3 regions of the Streptomyces sp. NPDC002055 genome follow, and region 1 is predicted to be linked to each of the others. Evidence: riboswitches for the same ligand, from Rfam matches in the RefSeq annotation. Region 1 holds a riboswitch; each other region holds the start of a gene.

Region 1 (6,966 bases):
GTGGCGTCCCGTGTGTTCAACAGCGGCGGTGTTTTCCGTGCCGGACCTCCGGGCGTCCTCGGCCGCCTGCGGACCCCGGTGCGGCGCGGGCGCCGGAAGGTGAAGTCCCCCGTGGCCGGGGCCGGTTCGGAGGCATCCGTTCCGATTCCGCGTTCGCGGCCGGGCCCCGTGGTCCCGCGCGGCACGCCTCGGGTCCGGCGCACGCCGTTCCGTACCGCGCCGCGGTGCCGGCGCACGCCGTTCGGCAGGTGCGCACCGGTACCGCGGAGCGCGGTCCGGAACCGTCCGGACTACGGCTTGACGACGGTGAGCAGCACCGTCGAGTCCTCGACGGCCTCGGCGGCCTGCCGGGTGGGCGGCAGCACGATGAGTTCGCCGTTCACGGCCTCGACCGCGTCGTCGTCGCTCTCCAGCCGCATCCGTCCGGTGAGGACGAGCACCGTGGCCTCGCCGGGGCTGACGTGTTCGGTCATCCGGGCACCGGCCTTGAGCGCGATCAAGGTGTGGCGCAGCAGGCGGCCCGTCCCGCCGAGCGGGGTCACGGCGGCGCGGCCGGCCGGTGCTTCCCTGGCCAGGGCGAGTTGTTCCTCGGCCACGGTCCTGAGCGAGATCTTCTCCATGCGTACCACTGTGCTGCCGTGGGCGGGGCGCCGCACCCGCACCCGGGCACGGCCTCGCACGTCCCGGGGCTGCCGACTCCTTCCGGGCGGGCCTCCGCGTCTCCAGGGCCGTCCGCGCGGCACGCGGGGCGGGGCACCGGTACGCCCTCGCCGCGTCCGGCCGCCCGTATCTCAGGGGCGCCTCTCAGGGGCGGCGGCCGAGCAGGGCGACGAGACGGTCCTGGGCGGATGCCGATCCGGGCACCGGGACCGGGGGTGCGAAGACCCCGACTCCCTGCCAGGCGGCGGCCTGCGGCTCGACGACGGCGAGGACCGCGGCGGCCAGGGCCTCGTCCAGCGATTCGTCGTCTTTGATGCCGCGCCCCAGATCCCAGGCGTGCACGGCGAGATCGGTGGTCATCTGCCAGCCGTACTCCGTGGCGGGAGTGGGGCCGGCGCCGGTCTGCACGGTGCCGTCGAGGGCGCCGTCCCGGTGGAACGCAGCGGCCGACTGCTCCGCGGACCGGTCCCAGGCCCGCGTGGGGTGATCGCCGAGGACATCGCCGTCGAACCGGTCGCCGACCTCGGCGAGCGTCGCGCCGCGCAGCAGCGGCGGCGCCCACAGCTGCTCTCCGACGACATGGCTGACGAGGTCGCGGACCGACCACTCGGTGCACGGGGTGGCGGCCGTCCACTGACCGGCCGCCACCCCGTGCACCCGCCGGGCGAACTCCGCGCGAGCGGCGTCGAACGCCTGGAGCAGTTCCATGGCCTCAGGCCGTTCCGGCGGGGGGCGCCGGCGCGGGCTGGGGCTCCGGGGCCGGCTCGGGGTGGTTCGGCCCCGGCGGCACCGGCGGAATCGGGTCGGGCGGCAGCGGACCGGGGCCCGGCCCCGGCACCGGTCCCGGACCAGGCCCGGGCGGAGGCGTCGGGGTGGGGGGTACGGGGTCGGGGTGCGTCATCGTGTGCCTCCCGGACATGGATCCGAACGGTTGCGGCGGCTTCCCCGCCGACGTGCCGATGGGTACCCCGTCCTGGCCGGTTCAGACCCGCCCTTCGGATCACCGGGCCGTCCGGCCGCCCCGCGCACCGGAAACCCGCCCCTCCCCTCCGGGTACCCCGGAGCACTCCCGGCCGGCCGGGCGGCGACGGCCGAACCCGCTCCGACCAGGGCCGACGTACGCGACTGCGGCGGGGCAGAGGTGCCGGGCACCGCTCGTCCGCCCACAGCGTGCACCCGGGCCTCCACCGGCAGTCGGACCCGGCGGCCCGGCGTACGCCATACGGCGTATGTCAGGTGCGTCCGTCAAGACGACGACAACTGGCCATGGTTCGCCCATCGTTGACCACATGATCAGCAAACGGGCGAGGCGGGGACGCCCATGAGCCCCCTGACCCTGTCCGTGCTGCTGTGCCTGGCGTCGGCCGTCTGCTACGCGGCGGCCGCCGTTCTGCAGGAACGCGTGGCGGCCGGCACGCCGTCGCTCCGGGGCGCGCTGCTCCGGCGCGGCGACTGGTGGGCCTCGGCCGCGCTGAACGGGGCCGGCGGGGTCCTCCATGTGATCGCCCTGGGCTTCGGCCCCCTGACGGTCGTCCAGCCGCTCGGCGTCCTGACCCTGGTGTTCGTCCTGCCGATGGCGGCGGTGACGGTCCGGCGGCGGACCACCCCGGCCGGGCGGCGCGGCGCCCTGCTGACCGCGGCCGGGCTGGCCGGGCTCCTGCTGCTGACCGGGGAGGAGGGACAGCCCCGGCCGCTGTCCGGCGGTGAGCAGTCCGGCGTGGCGGTGGGGACCGCGGCGACGGTGACGGTCCTGGTCCTCCTGGGCCGCCGGGCGCGGCGGCCGGGCGCGCGCAGTGTTCTGCTGGCCGGTGCGTCCGGGGTGTGCTTCGGCATGGCGTCGGTGTTCGTGAAGTCGGTGGCGGAGGCGTGGCCGTCGGTCCCGGTGACCGCGGAGCTGCCGGCCCTGGGCGTGGTGGCGCTGCTGGCGGTCGCGGGGCTGGCCACGTCCCAGGCCTCCTACCGGGGTGGCGGCCTGACCGCACCGCTGGCCACGGTGACGGTCGTCAATCCGGTGGCCGCCGCGGCGGTGGGCGTCGGGCTGCTGCACGAAGGTTTCCGCTTCGGCACGGCGGGGGTTCCGGCGGCGCTCGCGGCCGGGGCGCTCACGGCGTGGGGTCTGGTGGTCCTGACGGCGGACGGCACCGAGCGGCGGGGCCGGTCGCGGACGGCGCCGGTTTCGGTGCCGATGCCGATGCCGATGCCGGTGCCGGTGCCGGTGCCCGCAACGGAAGGGGACGGGTGAGGCGTTGCCCCTGCCGTCGAGGGTGGCGCGGCGCTCCGCGAGCCGGACCCGGCCCGCCCTTCCGGCACGGCGGACCGGGGCGGGGCGACGTACCGGACGAAGCTCCGGGGCCGGGCGCCGAGACCGGAGCCCGGCCCGACCTGACGCGGGCCGGGCAGGCCCCGGGACACCGGCCCGGCATCAGGCCGTTCGCGCCACCGCGTACCCCGCCAGGTCCTCCGGGGTCCGCGGCCCGGTGGTGTCCGGTCCGAGCAGCCCGTGCGCCCGCAGCACCTCGGCCGCCGCCTGCCCCCACGGGCGCCGCAGCCGGGCCTCGTCCAGCAGCCGCCCGTCGGCCAGCAGTTCCGCGGTCGGCCCGGTGCGCAGGCCGTCCGGGGCGAGGACGGCGGTGTCGTCCGCCCAGCGCAGGGCCAGGTCCACGTCGTGCGTGGCCATGACCACGGTGGTGCCCGCCGCCCGGAGCCGTTCCAGCACCTCCAGCAGCCGTTCCTGGCCGTGCGGGTCGAGGCCCGCCGTCGGCTCGTCGAGGATCAGCACCCGCGGTCGCATGGCCACCGCTCCGGCGATGGCCGCTCGCTTGCGCTGCCCGTAGGAGAGCAGATGCGTGGGGCGGTCGCGCAGCGCGGTGATGTCCAGCGCGGCGAGGGCGTCCGCGACGCGTTCGCGCACCTCCGGTTCCGGGAGCCCCAGGTTCATCGGGCCGAACGAGACGTCCTGCCCGACCGATGCGGCGAAGAGCTGGTCGTCCGGGTCCTGGACCACCAACTGCACCGTGGTGCGCAGCCGGCTGAGCCCCGCGCGGCCGTAGGAGACCGTGGTTCCCTCCAGGCGCAGTTCGCCCGCCGAGGGCCGCAGGCCTCCGCTGAGCAGCCGCAGCAGGGTGGTCTTCCCGCTGCCGTTCCGGCCGAGCAGTGCCAGGCTGCGGCCGTCGCGGATGCCGAAGGTGACGTCGTCCAGGACGGCCGGCCCGTCCTCGTAGGCGTATCCCGCGCCGAGGAGTTCCACCAGGTGCGATCCTGCGGTCATGGGGTGAGCCTTTCGAGTGCGAGCGTGAGGGCGGCGATCCCCGCCAGGAGTGCGACGGACGCGGCCACGAAGCGCCGGGAGACCTCGGATTCGGCCACCAGGACGCGGAGCGAGCCGTCGTAGCCGCGGCCCGCGAGCCCTGTCTGCAGCCGGGCGGCGCGCGCGAAGGCCCGGACGAACACGGTGGCTCCGAGCCCGGCCAGCGACCGCCAGGCCGCGGCCCGTCCGGACTTGCCCAGCCGGGCGGCCTGGGCCTGGCGGACCCGGGAGACGGTGTCCAGGAGCAGGAACGCCATCCGGTAGGTGACCAGGGCGACATCGACGACCGCGGGCGGCACGCCCGCCCGCGCCAGCCGGGGCAGCAGGTCGGACAGGGGCGTGGTGAACGAGAAGAGCAGCACCCCGAGCGACGCGGCGGAGGTGCGCAGCAGCAGCTGTCCGGCGTGCGCGGGCCCGTCCGGAGCCAGGGAGAGCGGGCCGTGCGGGCCGCCCAGCCGGACGAGGAGCGGCAGGGCGCCGGTGACGCAGAAGCCGAGCGGGATGCGGTAGGCCCGCCACAGCTGACGGGGCGGCACGGCGGCCGGCCCCAGCAGCAGGACGAGCGCGGCCACCACGACGAGGAGCGACCCCGGCCACGGCGGCAGGCAGACCGCCGACACCGTCAGGCCGAGGGCGAGAACGGCTTTGTCCAGGGGGTGGCGGCGGCGCCAGCGACTGCTGTGCGCCGCCGCGTCGATGGGCAGCACGCGGCTAGGCTGCGGTCTCGCGGTCCGGCGTCGCCGCCCCGTCCTGGGACCCGGAGCCGTCCTGGGACGTGGCCTGCTCCGCACCCTGACGGCGCCCGCGGCGCAGCCCGAAGTAGTACGCCAGAACACCCGCGCCGAGTGCGGCCTGGAGGGCGAACAGCGCGGACTCCACCTCGCCGGACGGCGGTTCGTAGAGCGGGCTGAACCAGGGCTCGTAGTCCGGCCGGATCTCGGTGATCGCGGACTCGGCCTGGGCGTCGGCGCCCGTGAAGGGCTCCTTCTTGTGGTCCCCGAGGCCGAGCGCGAGCGGCAGCACCGCAAGAGCGACGACCAGCACCAGCAACAGCAGGTTGATCTTGGTGTGACGCTTCATCGGGCAACGGCCTCCTGCTTCTCCGCGCGGCGGGACAGCACGCCCAGCCGGATCAGATCCCCCTTGCTGGACTGCGTCAGCAGGCGCATCACCAGCACGGTGAGGATGCCCTCGCTGACCGCCAGCGGGATCTGGGTGACGGCGAAGATGCCGCCGAACTTGGCGAGGGAGCCGAGCACTCCGGTGCCCGGGTCGGGGAAGGCCAGCGCGAGCTGCAGGCTGGTGACGCAGTAGGTGCTCAGGTCCGCGACGAACGCCCCGGCGAACACGGCGGCCATGAGCGGTGCGCCCAGCCGCCGGACCAGCCGGTACACCCCGTATCCGGCCCAGGGGCCGACGATCGCCATGGAGAACGCGTTGGCCCCGAGCGTGGTGAGCCCGCCGTGGGCGAGCAGCAGCGCCTGGAAGAGCAGGGTGATCGTGCCGAGCACCGTCATGATGGGCGGCCGGAACAGGATGGCCCCGAGTCCGGTGCCCGTCGGGTGCGAGCAGCTGCCGGTCACCGACGGGATCTTGAGGGCGGACAGGACGAAGGTGAAGGCTCCGGAGGCGCCGAGCAGCAGCGTGCTCTCGGGGTTCTCCTTGACCTCGCGGGACAGGGACCGGACGCCGTGGACGACGAACGGGGCAGCGGCGGCGCCCCAGGCGACCGCGTGCAACGGGGGCAGATACCCCTCGGCTATATGCATGGGAAAGCGAACCTCTCCAGCACCTCGTGGATGGACGACGCGCCCCGGCCGGTCTCCTGGCTGACGGGTCATGCCGTCCGGACTCCGCCTTCCCGGGCACCGAGCCGGCGGCTCGGCGTCCCAGTGGCTCCCCGAGGGGTGGAACCGGACTTCCCGATCACAGTGGCGAGGGCCGCACCGGTTTCATCACCGGTTTCCCGTACACCAAGGCCCTGAGAGGTTAGTGGGCAGCACGCTCCGGCCACAACCGGGGATCGGTATCGGCCACCGGCGGAGGGCAGGAGCAACGGTGCGCTTGCGGGGCGCGGGCAGCCAACCGCGCGCCCCTCGGGTGAGCATGGTCACTGCCCCGCGGGCGAGCGCGTGGTGGCACGGAGCATCTGCTTGGCCATGGAGTACCCGGCACTGCCCCGCGAGCACACGCGGGGTGGCCGTCGCTTCAGGCGAGCGCGCAGTCGCCGCAGAGGCCGCCGCCCGGGACCCGGTAGTAGAGACAGCAGCTGCGCCGGGTGAAGCCGCCGCCCGCGAGGGTGCCGGTGCCGTGCAGCGGCGGCTCCCGGAACAGCTCTCGGACCAGCGCCGACGCCGTGTCCGCGGCTTCGGCGCGGCCCCGTGCGCGGCAGCCGTCGCGCAGGACGCGGTACGAGCCGAACAGCGCCGACCCGGCGTTGCCCCAGAGCAGTTGCCCCGAAACCGGACATACGGACCGCACGGCGCGGTGCAGGGGTACGAGGTGGCCGTCGACCACCGCCGCGCGCAGCCGGTCCGCCGAGGTGCCGGGATCGGCCGCGGACACGGGGCCGTCCGCAGCGGACACGGGGCCGGGCAGCCAGAGTTCGTCCGGGGCGCTCCGGTCCGGGTGCCACCACAGCCGCTCCGGGGAGAGGTCGGGGAGGGTGCCGGCGAGCACGGCGGAGCCGAGCGCGAGGGACCACAGCCGGGCGGCGAGCCCCTGGAAGACGAGGGACGCGCCCACCCGGAGCTCGTCCGTGCCCAGCCGGCCGGCCACGGTGGTGATCCGGGCGCGCAGCGGGCCGGGGTCCGCGCAGAGCTCCGCGAACGGCACATACCCGTGGGCACGCGGCTCCTCCCCCGGCGCCTCCGCGGTCCGCACGGCGAAGAACGGACCCGCCTCGGCGACCCGGCGCAGGCCTTCGGCCATGGACGTCCCCGGCATGTGACTCCTCTCCGTCGCCCTCGGGATTCTCCCGTACGGACCGACGGCGGCCG
Region 2 (6,966 bases), on a different contig from region 1:
GGCGATGACCAGCGCCTGGGCGGCCTCGATCCGGTCGCGGAGCTCGGCGGCGCCCTCGGGCGGGCCGTCGGCCGCCTCGTGATCCCCGTCGTAGGTGGGCATGGGGAAGTCCCGCAGCCGGGCGAGGTCGGCCGTGACTCCGGCCCGGGTCACGAGTGCGGCGACCAGGGCCGCCAGCCGGGCGTTCACCGATCCCGCCCGGGACGACCCCGAGAGAACGAACAGCCGCAGTGCGGAACGCCGGTCGGGGTGGGTCATGGGCGGGCACCTCTCGTCGCGCGCGGGACATTCCGTCCCGGTCATGCATGTCTCGTCGCCGCCCCGGTCTCCCGCCGGGAGTCCGGGACACACCCGTCGGGGTGCGTCCGCCGGTGGAATGCCCCCGGATGCGCAACGGAGTGGCTGCGCGTGCGGGCCCGGATTCGGTGCCGTTGCTCTCCCCGCTGTGCCGCGTCCCCCGCTCAGGCCCCCGGCCGCCCCGGCCCGGAGTACCGCCGGGGAGTGCCACGACCACCGTCCAACAGAGCACCACCGGCCGGCGCCGCCGCGCGCAGGCGTCACCCCGCCCCGGGAGGCAGCGGTTCACCCCCGCCGCGGGGGCCCTGACGATCATCCACGCGGGCGCCGCCGCTGTGCTCTTCCTCGGGTGGAGCAACACGCCCGCGGTCGGCGGCCTCGACGCGTGGCCGACGAACGCGGGCCGGGTCACCGGCCTGCGCGCGGGCTACGCCTGCGCCGCCGGCGGCCGGAACGGTTCGCGGCGGCCGTTGTCGGCGCGGGGCCGGCGCGGGCCGGCGCGGGGACGGTACGGGTCGGCGCGGGGCCGGCGCGGGGCCGGTGCGGGCCGGCGCGGGGACGGTACGGGTCGGCGCGGGGTCGGTGCGGGTGCCGGGCGCGGTCACGCCCTGGCGGCGTAGGCCCGCAGCCGTTCCGCCCGGCCGGTCAGGCAGCAGCTCGCGCAGCGGACCGCCTCGGCGCTGGTGTAGTAGAGACAGCAGGTGCGCCGGAGATAGACCAGCCGCGGGGTGCCGTCCGGGCGCCGTACCCGGGCCACCTCCCCGAGCTGCCCGATGCCGCCGGGCGCTCTCGCGCTGAACTCGTCCCAGCGCAGGGCCAGTTCGTCCGGGTCGGCCTGTGAGGCGCAGAGCGCGGTGGCGCAGCCGTGGGCGACCCCGCCGCGCAACTGGCGCAGCCCGGCCCGGGTGCGCCGGTGCAGGGCGTCCGCGAGCGGCAGCAAGTGTTCGTCCAGGACGGCCCGGTGAAGCAGCGGCAGGGTGGCGGCCCGGAAGCACGGGAGGCAGGTGGAGGAGCCCGGACCCGGTCGGGCGGACGCCTGCTCTCCGGCCGATGTCCCGACGTGTCCGCAGAGCGCGGCCGGTGCGGCCGCACCCGGCCGGACCGCCGCCGGCAGCCCTGCCGTCGCGGCCCCGGTCAGCATCCGGTTCCGGCGCAGCCACACGCCGCCGATGCCGTGCCCCGACGGCCGCACCAGGACGTTCTCCGCCCGCAGGTCCGGAACCCGTCCGTCCAGGGCCCATTGGAGTACGGCCGCCGCGGTGACCCGGCCCGCGTAGACGGCGATCAGGGTCAGCGCCGCGGCGTGGGCGGTGCGGTGGCCGCTCCCCTCGTACTCGCTGGTCAGCAGCCGGTCCAGCTCCTGGCTCCCGGGGTCCAGCAGCCGGTCCGCGGGCAGCAGGTCGGGGCCGGTGGCCCACGAGCCGCCTGTGCCGGACACCTGGCCCAGGGCGTAGCGCGGCCCGTGCGCGGCCGCTTCCGGAGCCGGCGGACCGGTCATGTCGGCGGCGGTACCGGAGGGGGCGTCGGCCCCGGTCATGCCGGTACCGGACGGGGCGTCGGACCCGGTCCCGCCGGCGTCGGCAGGGGCATCGGGCAGGGCCGCGTCGGGCACGGCCGCGTCGGTTTGGGCCGCTTGGGTCTCGGCCGCTTCGGTCCCGGCCGCTTCGGTCCCGGCGGCGTCGGCCGGGTCCCCCATCGCGGCGTCACCGGCGGCTGCACCGGCCGCGGCACCACCGGCACCACCGACGGCTCCGCCGGGCGCGGCGCTCACGCCTGCCCGCCCGTGGCCGCCCCCGACGCGGGCATACGCCGCCTGCCGGCCACCGGCGCGGCCCTCCCGCCCCGGTTCGTCTCCCGGTCACCGGCCCGGTGTTCGGGAGAGTGGTCTGCCCGGTGCTCGGCCCGGTGTTCGGCCTCCGGTGGCAGGTAGAGCACCGTCGGCGCGCCGGTCACCGGGTGGACGCCCACCTCCGCGCGCACCCCGTAGACCTCGGCCAGCATGTCCTCCGTCAGCACGGCCGCGGGCGGACCGCAGGCCACCGCCCGGCCCTCGGCCAGCACGTGGATCCGGTCGCAGTAGTAGGCGGCGAGGTTGAGGTCGTGCAGGGCCAGCAGGTTCGTGGTGCCGAGGGCGCGGACCAGGGAGAGGACCTCCAGCTGGTGCCGGATGTCGAGGTGGTTGGTGGGCTCGTCCAGGACGAGCAGCGCCGGGTCCTGGGCCAGGGCCCGTGCGACGAGGGCACGTTGGCGCTCGCCGCCGGAGAGTTCCTCGACGTGCCGGTCCGCCAGGCCGTCCGCGCCGACCCGGGCGAGGGCGTCCCGCACCCGGGCGGTGTCGTCGGCGGTGTCGGTCTCCCAGAAGCGTTTGTGCGGGGACCTTCCCATGGCGACCATGTCGCGGACCGTCAGCCCGAAGACGGCACCGGCGTCCTGTGGGACGGTGGCGATGCGCTGGGCCCGGCGCTTGGTGCCGAGTTCCGCCATGTCCCGGCCGTCGAGGAGGATGCGGCCCGCCGTGGGCCGCAGCGTGCCGTAGACACACCGCAGCAGGGTCGTCTTGCCGCTGCCGTTGGGGCCCACGAGGCCGACGGTCTCCCCCGGCCGGGCCTCGATGTCGACGGAGTCCAGGATCGGACGCCCGTCGGGGGCGCCGTCGACGCGGAAGGAGACGGCCTCGGCCCGCAGTTCCGCGGGCGCCGGAGTCCGGGCGCTCATCCGGTGATCCCTTCGGTACGGGAGCTGCGGCGCAGCAGCCACAGGAAGCAGGGGCCGCCGGCCAGGGCGGTGAGCACGCCCACGGGGACCTCGGCCGGGGCGGCGACGGTCCGGGCCAGCAGATCGGCGAAGATCAGGAAGGCGGCGCCACCGAGGGCCGACACCGGGAGCAGGGCGCGGTGTCCGGCCCCGACGGCCATCCGGGCGGCGTGCGGCACCACCAGGCCGACGAAGCCGATGGCTCCGCTGACGGCCACGAGCACCCCGGTGACCAGCGAGGCGAGGACGAACACGGCCGCCCGGAACCGTCCGGTGTCCAGACCGAGGACGGTGGCCCCCTCCTCGCCGACGAGCAGCAGGTCGAGCGGCCGGGCGAGGGCCATCAGCACGGCGGTGCCGACGGCGAGGGCGACCGCGGGCAGGAGCAGTGCGTCCCAGCGGGCGCCGCCGAGACCGCCGAGGGTCCAGAACAGCACGGCCCGCAGGTGTTCGGCCTCGGCGGCGGTGACGAGCACCAGGCTGGTGAGGGCGGAGAGGATGTACTGCACGGCCACCCCGGCCAGGACCAGCCGGCCGGTGGTCATCGTCCCGCCGCGGCGGGCCATGGCGTAGACGGCGACGAGAGCGCCGAGCGATCCCACGAAGGCACCGGCCGGCAGGGCGAAGGAGGTTGCTCCCGCGCCGAGACCGAGCACCACCACGAGGACCGCGCCGGTCGAGGCGCCCGAGGAGATGCCGAGGAGGAAGGGGTCGGCCACCGGGTTGCGGACCAGGGCCTGGAGGACGGTCCCGACGACGGCGAGTCCGGCGCCGACGACAGCGCCGAGCAGGACCCGCGGCAGCCGGACGTCACGCACTATCGTGGTGAACGGACCGGCCCCGGTGTCCCCGGCGAGGATGCGCAGCACGTCGCCGGCGGGGATCCGGACGGGTCCCAGGGCGAGCCCGGCGACCGCCGCCACGGCGAACACGGCCGCGAGCCCGGCGAGGACGAGGGAGCAGCGGAGCCGGCCCGCCGGGGTGCGCGGTATTCGGCGGAGCACCGGACTAGCCGCCGTGTCCGGGGTGGAGCTGCCGGGCCAGTGAGTCGACCGCCTCGGGCACCCGCACGCCGAGCACGGCGGAGGACAGTGGCAGCACCGCGAAGCGCTTGTTCCTGATCGCCGGGACGTCGGCCAGCGCCGGGTCCCGGAGCAGCCGCTTCTTCTTGGCCGCCACCGGGGTGCCGCCGTAGTCGTAGATCACGATCACTTCGGGACGCCGCTGGACGACCTTCTCCCAGGAGACGTCGCCGAAGGTGCGGTCGAGGTCGGCGAAGACGTTCCGGCCGCCGGCGAGGCGGACGATCTCGTTGCCGATGCCCTTGCCGCCCGCGGTGAACGCCGCGCTGTCGCCGCTGTCGTAGACCAGGACGGACGGCCGGTCAGCGCCCTTCAACCGCTTGGCCGTGGCCGCGAGTTGCCGGTCCTGGCGGGCCAGGAGGGCGTCGGCCCGCTCGGGGACGCCGAAGGTGCGCGCGGTCTCGCGGATCTCCTGCCGCAGCCGGTCCACCCGCACCGGACCGCGGCCGCAGCTCTCGATGTTGAGCCGGGTGTGCACCCCGCTCTTCTCCAGCGAAGCGCGGTCCCGGCCCTCGCTCTTGTCGAAGGCGCTGGTGTAGCCGCCGTAGACGAAGTCGGGCCCGGCGGCGATCAGCTTCTCGTACGAGGGGTACTTGTCGGACAGGACGTCGACGCCCCGGTAGGCGTCCCGGAAGCGGGGCAGCACCCGGTCGTCGAGGTAGGCGGTGCCGGCCAGCCGCTTCTCCAGGCCCAGGGCGAGCATGACCTCGGTGGCGTGCTGGTTCAGGGTGACGGCCCGCTTCGGCGGAGCGGTGAACGTGGTCTTCACACCGCAGTTGGTGACGGTGTACGGGAAGCCCTTCGCGGCGGCGGGACGGCCGTCGGCGGGCGGGTCGTCCGTGGGCGCGAGGCCGCAGCCGGTGAGCGGGAGCAGCAGCAGGGCCGCCGTGATGGTCCGGACGCGCAGTGACCCCGGGAACCGGGACATGGGCATGCCTCCTCCGGGGGATCCGCGTCCCCTGGTCGGTGCTGAAGGCGGCAGTCCGGTGTCTGACTCCCGGGGAGCGGCCCGTCCCGGCGCGGTGCGCCGTGCGGCACACCACCGTTCGAAGCGGCTTCCCGGTCACAGTGGCGGGACCGTGCCGGAGTCGCACCGGCTTCCCTGGTTCCGCCGCCTCGTGAACACCCGCATTCTGTCAGAGCGCGATCAGCCCGCCCAGGGCGCGGGCCCGTGACCTGCGCCGCTCGTCGCCCTGCGGGAACCGCGCCCGTGGGGGACGGCGCCCGCCCGGGACGCGGCAGGCCGGAGCGGCCGCTGTTCTCCGCCGCCCGGTGCCGACAGGGTGTTCCGGTACCGAGCGGGGTTGTGCGGGCCGGGCCGGCACCGCCTACGCTGAACGGTCTGCGACCACCGGGAATGCGGGGCCCACGGATGAACCACGGCCGGACCTCACCTCGTACGGCGCCCTTGGCGGACGGCTTCGTCAACGGCGGTGTCTCCTTCTGGTACCGGGACGGCGGCCCGCCCGGGCGCCGGCCCGCGCTGCCCGGGGACCGCGACTACGACGTGGCGATCGTCGGCGGCGGCTACACCGGTCTGTGGACGGCGTACTACCTCGCCCGGGACCGGCCCGGTCTGCGGATCGCCGTGCTGGAGCGGGAGTTCGCGGGATTCGGCGCCTCCGGACGGAACGGCGGCTGGCTCTACCACGGCTTCGCCGGGGCCCGGGAGCGTTACGCCGCGCAGCACGGCCGGCCCGCGGTGCGGGAGATGCAGCGCACCCTGTTCCGGTCCGTCGACGAGGTGATCTCGGTGGCGCACGCCGAGGGCATCGACGCGGGCATCCACAAGGGCGGCATGCTGCGCGTCGCGGTCGGCCCCGCGCAGCAGGCGCGACTGCTGGCCGCTGTCGAGGACCAGCGCGCCTGGGGCTTCACGGAGGCGGACCTGCGGCTGCTCGACGCGACGGAACGGGCGGAGCGGGTGCCGGTGGCGGGGGCGTCCGCGGCCGCCTGGACACCGCACGCCGCCGCCGTCCAGCCCGCGGCGCTGGCGTCGGGGCTGGCCCGGGCGGTGGCCGCCCGCGGAGTCGACATCCTGGAGGGCACCACGGTCACCGAGATCCTCCCCCGCAACGCCGGAGGGCGGGCCACCGCCCGCACCGACCGGGGCAGGGTGACCGCCGACTATGTCATCCGGGCGACGGAGGGGTTCAGCGCGAGCATCACCGGGCTGCGCCGTCAGTGGCTGCCGATGAACAGCTCGATGATCGTCACCGAGCCGCTGTCCGACGCGGTGTGGGAGCGGATCGGCTGGCGGAACCGGGAGGTGCTCGGCGACACGGCCCACGCCTACATCTACGCCCAGCGCACGGCGGACGGCCGGATCGCCCTCGGCGGCCGGGGAGTTCCGTACCGCTTCGGTTCGCGCACGGACACCGGGGGCGTCACCCGGCCGCAGACCGTGGACGCCCTGTGGCGCGCGCTCGTCAGGCTCTTCCCGCCCGCCGCGGACTCCGCCGTGGAGCACGCGTGGTGCGGTGTCCTCGGCGTGCCGCGCGACTGGTGCTCCACGGTCCGGCTGGACCACACCACCGGTCTGGGGTGGGCTGGCGGCTATGTGGGCAGTGGGGTGACGACGTCCAACCTGGCGGGCCGTACGCTGCGGGACCTCCTGCTGCGGCAGGACACCGACCTGACCGCGCTGCCCTGGGTCGGGCGGCAGGTGCGGCCCTGGGAGCCGGAGCCGCTGCGGTGGGCGGGGGTTCATCTGATCCACGCCCTGTTCCGGGCCGCGGACCGGCGGGAGAGCGCCGGCCTGCCGCACACCTCGGCGTTCGCCCGGCTGGCGGGGGTCATTTCGGGGCGGTGAGCGGCGCCGGGCGGGGGCCGC
Region 3 (6,966 bases), on a different contig from region 1:
ACGTTCCTGCCCGGGGTTCTCCTCGATCAGCGGGTGCCGCCGCGCGAAGAAGGTGTTGAGCGGCTTGCCCGCTATGTGCTCCAGGACGAGGAACCGGTGGTCGCCGAGAGTGAACCAGCCCCGCACCTCGGGGGTGCAGCCCAGTCCCGAGAGCCGCTCCAGCGCCGTCTTCTCGCGCTCCAGGCGGGTCACGGCGTCGGCGCCGTCCGCGGCCAGACCGGCGTACGGCCGGGCCTCCTTGAGGACGACCTGCTCCCCGGTGCGGCTGTCGCGTCCGACGTAGACACCGCCGCCGTTCGAGAAGTGCAGGGCACGCTCGATGGTGTACGGGATGTCGGTGGTCGTGACGGCGGACCGGGCCGCCAGGTGCGGCTTCAGGAAGTCGGGCAGGGTCACCCAGTCCGGGACATGGAAGGCCGGGTCCCGGCGGTCGGGCACCAGCCGGCCCTCGCCGTCCTCGACGGCGGGGCACAACTCGCCGTCGGGGCCGAAGCAGTGGCGCTCGGTGAAGCTGCCGTACCGGACGTGCACCGGCCCGGCGCCCCACCGCAGATCGCTGAGGATGTACGGGCCGGGCTCACCGGCCAGCAGCGCGTCGAGCTCCTCGGCGACGGTGCGGCAGTGCTCCTCGTCGACGGGGTAGACCGTGATGAACTTGCCGCTGCTGCCGCGGTCCGCGTACTTGGCGTTGCGGTTGCGCAGCAGATAGCGGCTGGGCATGAACTTGAAGGCGATGCCCCGGGAGAAGCAGTGGTCCCGCACCCGGTCGAGAATGCTCTCGGCGTTGTCCAGACAGGCGGAGATGTGAATCTTCCAGCCCTGGCCGGGCAGACGGGTGTCGAGGGGACGGAACGCGAGCCAGTCGCCGGAGCGGTGGCGCTGCCAGCCCTCGGGGGCCTCGCGCCGCGCCGCTTCGTAGAGGGCCTGTCCGTGCGAGGTGCCAGCGGTGCCCGCCGCGTCGGCCGCGGTCGCGTGCAGCCGGTGCGGAGCGTCGTAGAACTGGCGGTCGGCGTCGCAGAAGACGGCGTAGCCCTTGCTCATCCCACTCCCTCTCGACTGTCGGGGCCGGTTTCGACGGGATGAGATTTCCATGGGGCCGGGGGCCGGAGACAGTCACGGGTGTCATGAAGCAACCGTGAAGAATGCACGCTCCGTTACTGACTGGTAGCTCTGCGCTGTGGCCCGGGAGCGCAGGTCATCGGCGTCCCGGGCGGCCGCCCGGTGGAACCGGGTGGGAGCGGTGGAGGCCCCGGGAGCGGTGGGAGGCCCGGGAACGGTGGGGGCTGCGGAACGGCCGCAACGGCCGGGAGGCGTGGGGGGCTCGGGCGACCGGACGGGCGGGCACCCGGGCCGGGCGGACACGGACGGCGGGTGTGCCCTCCCGGGCCCGGACATGAGGACGGGCCCGGGAGGAGGACGACCCGGGCCCGAGTTTCCCTCGCCGCGAGGCTCAAACATCGGACGGAGGATGTGGGGTGGCGAAGGGCTTCGGCGGATTGCGGGCGGCGGGTGCCCGACGGACCGTCATGAGCGGTCGCGGGGGCTGGAATACTCAGGGCCGGGGATCCGGTTGCGACCGAGCCCCGGCCGGGAACAGCCCGCGCCGGGCGCGCACCGCTCACTCCTCCGGCGGGAACACCGCCTCCCCCGTGCCGTCGAGGCTGATCAGGATGGCCTCGACGGGGCAGCCCTCGGCCGCCTCCAGCAGCGCCTCGGACGCCTCCGTGCGGGGTTCGGCCGGGTGGGACTGGCGGGCGGAGTCCAGCCGGAAGCCGCTGGGCGCGGTGCCCGCGCAGAAGCCCGAGCCGATGCAGACGCTGCGGTCGACCTCGATGTGCCAGCGGTCGCTCATCAGTCGCCCTCCCAGCCGGCGGGGAGATGGATCATCTTGTGCTCCAGGTACTCGGCGAAGCCCTCGGGCCCGAACTCGCGCCCCAGCCCGCTGTTCTTGTAACCGCCGAACGGGCCGAGCATGTCCAGGCTGAAGGTGTTCACGGAGTAGGTGCCGGTGCGCACCTGCCGGGCGATGTCGATGCCGTGGGCCACGTCCGCGGTCCAGACGCTGCCGGACAGCCCGTACTCCGAGTCGTTGGCGATCCGGACCGCCTCGGCCTCGTCCTCGTACGGGAGCAGGCAGATCACCGGTCCGAAGATCTCCTCGCGGGCGATCCGCATGGAGTTGGAGACGCCGCCGAAGAGGGTCGGCTCGACGTACCAGCCGCGGTCGGGCGCCGCCGGCCGGCCGCCGCCGGCGAGCACCTTGGCGCCTTCCTCCTGTCCGAGCCGGATGTAGTCCAGGGACCGCTGCTGCTGGCGGCGGGTGACCAGCGGACCGACCTGGGTGGCCGGGTCGAGCGGGTCGCCGACGGCCAGGGCGCCGGCCGCGGCGGCGAAGCGTTCGGCGATCTCGTCGTAGTGGCTGCGCGGGGCGAGGATCCGGGTCTGGGCGACGCACGCCTGACCATTGTTCATCCAGGCGTTGGGGACGATGCCGGCGACGGCGGTGTCGAGGTCGGCATCGGGGAGGATGACCGCCGCCGACTTGCCGCCGAGCTCCAGGGTGACCCGGGTCAGGTTGCGGGACGCGACCTCCATGACGCGCTTGCCGGCCGCCACGGAGCCGGTGAACGACACCTTGTCGACGCCGGGGTGGCCGACCAGGTACTCGCTGACCTCGCGGTCGGCCGGGAGGATGCTGAGCACGCCTTCGGGCACCCCGGCCTCGGCGGCGATATCGGCGAGCAGCCAGGCGTCGAGCGGGGTCTCGGGCGACGGCTTGAGGATCACCGAACAGCCGGTGAGCAGCGCGGGGCCGAGCTTCGCGGCGGCGACGAACTGCGGGACGTTCCACGGGACGACGGCCGCGACCACCCCGACCGGCTCCCGCCGGACGAGGATCGGCCCGAGCGCCCCCTGCCGGCGCTCCTCCTGCGCGGTGTCCCGGGCCACGGTGATCGCCGCGTCCCACACCATCATCGCGCCGAGGGCCTGGGCGAGGACGCTCCAGGCGTAGGGGGAGCCGTTCTGCGCGCTGATGGTCCGGGCGATCTCCTCGTGCCGGACGGCGATCGCGTCCTTGATCCGGGTGACCACCTCGATCCGTTCGGCGAGGGGCGTACGGGCCCAGGGCCCGTGGTCGAAGGCCTCGCGGGCGGCGGCGACGGCGCGGTCCACATCGGCGCGCGAGGCGTGCGGCACGCGCCCGATGACCTGCTCGGTGTGCGGCGAGACCACCTCGATCACGTCCGGGCCGAGCGGGTCCACCCACGCGCCGCCGATGAACAGCTGTCCGTGCTCGATGAGGTCGGTCATCGCCTCTGCCTCCCCGCCGTCCGGCCGGCCCGCAGCGAGCGGGGCCGCTCGAGAATGGTCTGCCGCAGCAAGTATCTGACGCAGCATCAGAACTGATACCAGTTCCCGTTACAGTGGGCAATGCGTCGGCCGTCTCCCGCCCGCGGGGCTCCGGTCCGGCCGGCTGCGGTGGAGAACGCGTTTCACCGCTCGCTCGGGGCACGGGACCAGGCGGGGAATCCGCTGGGCGAGGGCTCCATGGAGGAGGGCTCCATGACGGAACCGGCTGCTCCGGTGACCGACCACGGCGGCGGGGTGTGGAGCATCCCGGTGCCGATCCCCGACAACCCGCTCGGCCACACCCTGGTGCACCTCCTGGACACCGGCCGCGGACCGGTTCTGATCGACACCGGCTGGGACGACCCGGCCTCCTGGGACACCCTCGTAGCCGGTCTCGCGGCGTGCGGGACGTCGGCCACCGAGCTGCACGGCGTGCTCGTCACCCATCACCACCCCGACCACCACGGGCTCTCCGGGCGGGTGCGCGAGGCGTCGGGGGCCTGGATCGCGATGCACCCCGCGGACACCCGGGTCGTGCGCCGGGTCCGCGCCGCCCGGCCCGCGCTCTGGCTCGACCACCTGATCGGGAAGCTCGAGGCGGCCGGGGCGCCGGAGGACCACCTCCGTCCGCTGCGCGCGGCCCGGTCCTCCGGCCGGGACCCGGCGCTGCCCGGCCTGCGGGCCGCACTGCCCGACCGCGCCATCGTCCCCGGCGAACTGCTCGATCTGCCGGGCCGGAGACTGCGGGCCGTCTGGACACCCGGACACACCCCGGGCCATGTCTGTCTGCACCTGGAGGAGGACCATCCGGCCGCCGGGCGGACCGGCCACGGCCGGCTGTTCTCCGGCGACCATCTGCTGCCCACCATCAGTCCGCACATCGGCCTCTACGAGGACCCCGACGCCGTCACGGCCACCGACCCGCTCGGCGACTACCTCGACTCCCTGGAGCGGGTCGGTGCCCTGGCCCCGGCCGAGGTGCTGCCCGCCCACCAGTACGCCTTCCCGGACGCGGCGGCCCGGGTGCGGCAGCTCCTGGCGCACCACGAGGCACGGCTGGCCGGGCTGCGAGATCTCCTCGGGACCCGCGCGCTCACCCCGTGGCAGCTGGCCGAGGCCATGGAGTGGAACCGGCCCTGGGAGCAGATCTCCCCCGGGTCGCGGAACATCGCCGTCTCCGAGGCGGAGGCCCATCTGCGGCGCCTGGTGACGCTGGGGAGGGCGGAGCCGGTCCCGGGCAGCGGGCCGGTGGAGTACCGGGCGGTGTGAGGGGGCGGGCGGCGGATGGTGAGAGGCGCGTGCGGGGCCGGCGGGTATTCGGACCGGTTGCGAGGTGCCCGTGGCGGCACGGCGCATCGGGCGCCCATGGGCCTCCTTGCTACGGGCCGGTAGAGTGTGCCAGTCGATACCGCATCCCTCAGGGGAAAGCCGGTGCAATTCCGGCACTGACCCGCAACCGTGAGGCGCCGCTACGGCGTCGAGTCGGAGTGCCCTGGCGGATGTGACCGGCTCCTGTCTCCGGACGGGCCGTCCCACGGCCGCGCCCGGAGGCCGGCACCGTCGAGGAATACGGAGCCGGAGCCCGGTGCCCCGCCGCGTGCGCACGCTCCCGTACGCACGGCCGCGCGGTGCGCAGCGGATCCGGCCGCGTCCGCTCACCGAAAGGCACCGCCCGATGCTGCATCACCCCGGGGAGATATCCCCGCGCCCCCGGCCGGGCGGTCTCCCCCGGCACAGCAGACTCCGTCGCGCCGCCGCGCTGACGGCCGTCTCCGCCGCCCTGTGCGTGACCGCCGCTCCGGCCGCGTTCGCCGCCGACTCTCCGAAGCCCGCGGCCCCGGCGAAGCTCCCGGCCGGGCTGTACGGCACCAAGGACCCGAAGTTCGACGCCGTCTGGCGGCAGTCGGTGGCCCTGATCGCCCAGGACACGGTGAAGGTCACGCCGGCCCCCGAGGCCGTGGACTGGCTCGCCGGCCAGCAGTGCGCCTCCGGCGGCTTCGCGGAGTTCCGCGCGGACGCCGGCAAGGAGTGCGACAAGAAGACTCCGGTGGACAGCAACGCGACCGGACTCGCGGTGCAGGCGCTGGCCGCGGTCGGCGGCCACGGCGACGCCGTGAAGAAGGCCGCGAACTGGCTGAAGTCCGTGCAGAACGAGGACGGCGGCTGGAGCTACCTCCCCGGCGGCCCGAGCGACGCCAACTCCACCTCGCTGGTGATCGGCGCGCTCGTCGCGGCGGGCGAGAAGCCGGAGGACGTCACGGCGGGCAAGAAGCCGGGAGAGAAGTCCGGCAAGAAGTCCGGCACAGCGGGCAAGTCGCCGTACGACGCGCTGCTCACCTTCCAGCTCGGCTGCGACGACAAGAAGGGCGAGCGCGGGGCGTTCGCCTTCCAGCCGGACAAGAAGGGCAAGCTCGCGCCGAACGCCGACGCGACGGCTGCCGCGGCGCTCGCCGGGCTCGGCAAGGGCCTCGTCGTGGCGGCGCCCGCGAAGGCCGCCGAGAAGGCCGAGCCGCTCGACTGCGGCTCCTCGGACGCGCAGGACACCCGCGAGCCGGACGAGGCGGCCGGCGCCGGCGCCGCGTACCTCGCGGAGACCCTGCGGAAGAGCGACGGGCACCTGTCCACGCTCGCCCCGGGTGCCGACAAGCCCACGCCGGACTTCGCCAACACGGCGGACGCGGTGACGGCCCTGGCGGCCGGCGGCCACCAGGACGCGGCACGCGCCTCGCTGACCTGGCTGGAGCACCACGCGAAGGCCTGGTCGAAGGACAACCCGGCGGGCCTGGGGGCGCTGGTCCTCGCCGCCCACGCGACCGGCGCCGACCCGCGGGACTTCGGCGGGCAGGACCTGGTGCGGCAACTGAACGCCACCGGCCCGAAGCCGGCGGCGCAGGCCCCGGCAGAGGGCGGCGACGCGCAGGACACCAAGGAGGAGGGGAACGGTTCGGGCGGTATGTCGACGGCCTGGACGGTCGGCGCGTTCCTGGTCGCGGGCATCGGGATCGGCTTCCTGATCAGCGGCCGCAAGAAGAAGGCCTAGACGATGGTGGTGGGCGTGCGCGGTCCGGCGGACCGGGGCGAGAACGGGACGGTGCCGGGGATCGGGGACGAACACGGATCCGGGCTCGCGTCCAGGCTCGCGTCCGGACTCGCATCCGGACTCGGCTGTGAGCACCGGCCGGGATTCCGGGCTCTGTTCCGGATGTGGTTCCGGTCGTCGTTCCGGGATTCGCTCCGGGATTCGTTCCGGCCGCGGTCCGGCCGGCCGGCTCCGGCCCGGGGCGTGACGGCTGTCGCGACCGTCGCGACCGTCGTGGCCGGGGCCGTGCTCGCCGTCCTCGGCGCCGCGCCCGCCCACGCCCAGGGCTACCGCTACTGGTCGTTCTGGGACCGGAAGGGCGAGAGCTGGGTGTACGCCACCCAGGGCCCGGCCACCGAGCGCCCCGCGGACGGCGAGGTGCGCGGCTTCCGCTTCGCCGTCAGCGCGGATTCCAAGGATGCCGAACAGCCGCGCGGCTCCGCCCGCTTCGGCACCCTCTGCGCCGATACCTCCGCCAAGGCGGGCAGCAAGCGCGTCGCGGTCGTGCTGGACTTCGGCACGGCCGCGGACGCGCC

The links. Region 1 has a riboswitch for cobalamin ahead of ABT112_RS00565 (energy-coupling factor ABC transporter permease). Riboswitches for the same ligand answer to the same signal wherever they lie in the genome.
Region 2: linked by a shared signal. The riboswitch ahead of ABT112_RS24610 (ABC transporter substrate-binding protein) and the one ahead of ABT112_RS00565 (energy-coupling factor ABC transporter permease) in region 1 are both predicted to bind cobalamin.
Region 3: linked by a shared signal. The riboswitch ahead of ABT112_RS16430 (SCO2321 family membrane protein) and the one ahead of ABT112_RS00565 (energy-coupling factor ABC transporter permease) in region 1 are both predicted to bind cobalamin.

The regions. Positions count from the first base shown of each region.
Region 1 is NZ_JBEOXS010000001.1:129,547-136,512, reverse strand. It holds gene ABT112_RS00595 (cupin domain-containing protein) at 291-620, opposite strand; gene ABT112_RS00590 (TIGR03086 family metal-binding protein) at 805-1,368, opposite strand; gene ABT112_RS00585 (DMT family transporter) at 1,982-2,902, shown strand; gene ABT112_RS00580 (energy-coupling factor ABC transporter ATP-binding protein) at 3,083-3,928, opposite strand; gene cbiQ (cobalt ECF transporter T component CbiQ) at 3,925-4,674, opposite strand; gene ABT112_RS00570 (energy-coupling factor ABC transporter substrate-binding protein) at 4,679-5,047, opposite strand; gene ABT112_RS00565 (energy-coupling factor ABC transporter permease) at 5,044-5,736, opposite strand; cobalamin riboswitch at 5,766-5,960, opposite strand; gene ABT112_RS00560 ((2Fe-2S)-binding protein) at 6,176-6,913, opposite strand.
Region 2 is NZ_JBEOXS010000044.1:5,577-12,542, reverse strand. It holds gene ABT112_RS24630 (NADPH-dependent FMN reductase) at 1-258, opposite strand, end outside; gene ABT112_RS24625 ((2Fe-2S)-binding protein) at 899-2,068, opposite strand; gene ABT112_RS24620 (ABC transporter ATP-binding protein) at 2,065-3,012, opposite strand; gene ABT112_RS24615 (FecCD family ABC transporter permease) at 3,009-3,983, opposite strand; gene ABT112_RS24610 (ABC transporter substrate-binding protein) at 4,060-5,061, opposite strand; cobalamin riboswitch at 5,098-5,275, opposite strand; gene ABT112_RS24605 (NAD(P)/FAD-dependent oxidoreductase) at 5,506-6,945, shown strand.
Region 3 is NZ_JBEOXS010000023.1:5,944-12,909, forward strand. It holds gene lanKC (class III lanthionine synthetase LanKC) at 1-1,041, opposite strand, end outside; gene ABT112_RS16415 (ferredoxin) at 1,619-1,852, opposite strand; gene ABT112_RS16420 (aldehyde dehydrogenase) at 1,852-3,312, opposite strand; gene ABT112_RS16425 (Strvi_7410 family MBL fold metallo-hydrolase) at 3,565-4,620, shown strand; adenosylcobalamin-variant (AdoCbl-variant) riboswitch at 4,758-4,852, shown strand; gene ABT112_RS16430 (SCO2321 family membrane protein) at 5,027-6,391, shown strand; gene ABT112_RS16435 (SCO2322 family protein) at 6,635-6,966, shown strand, end outside.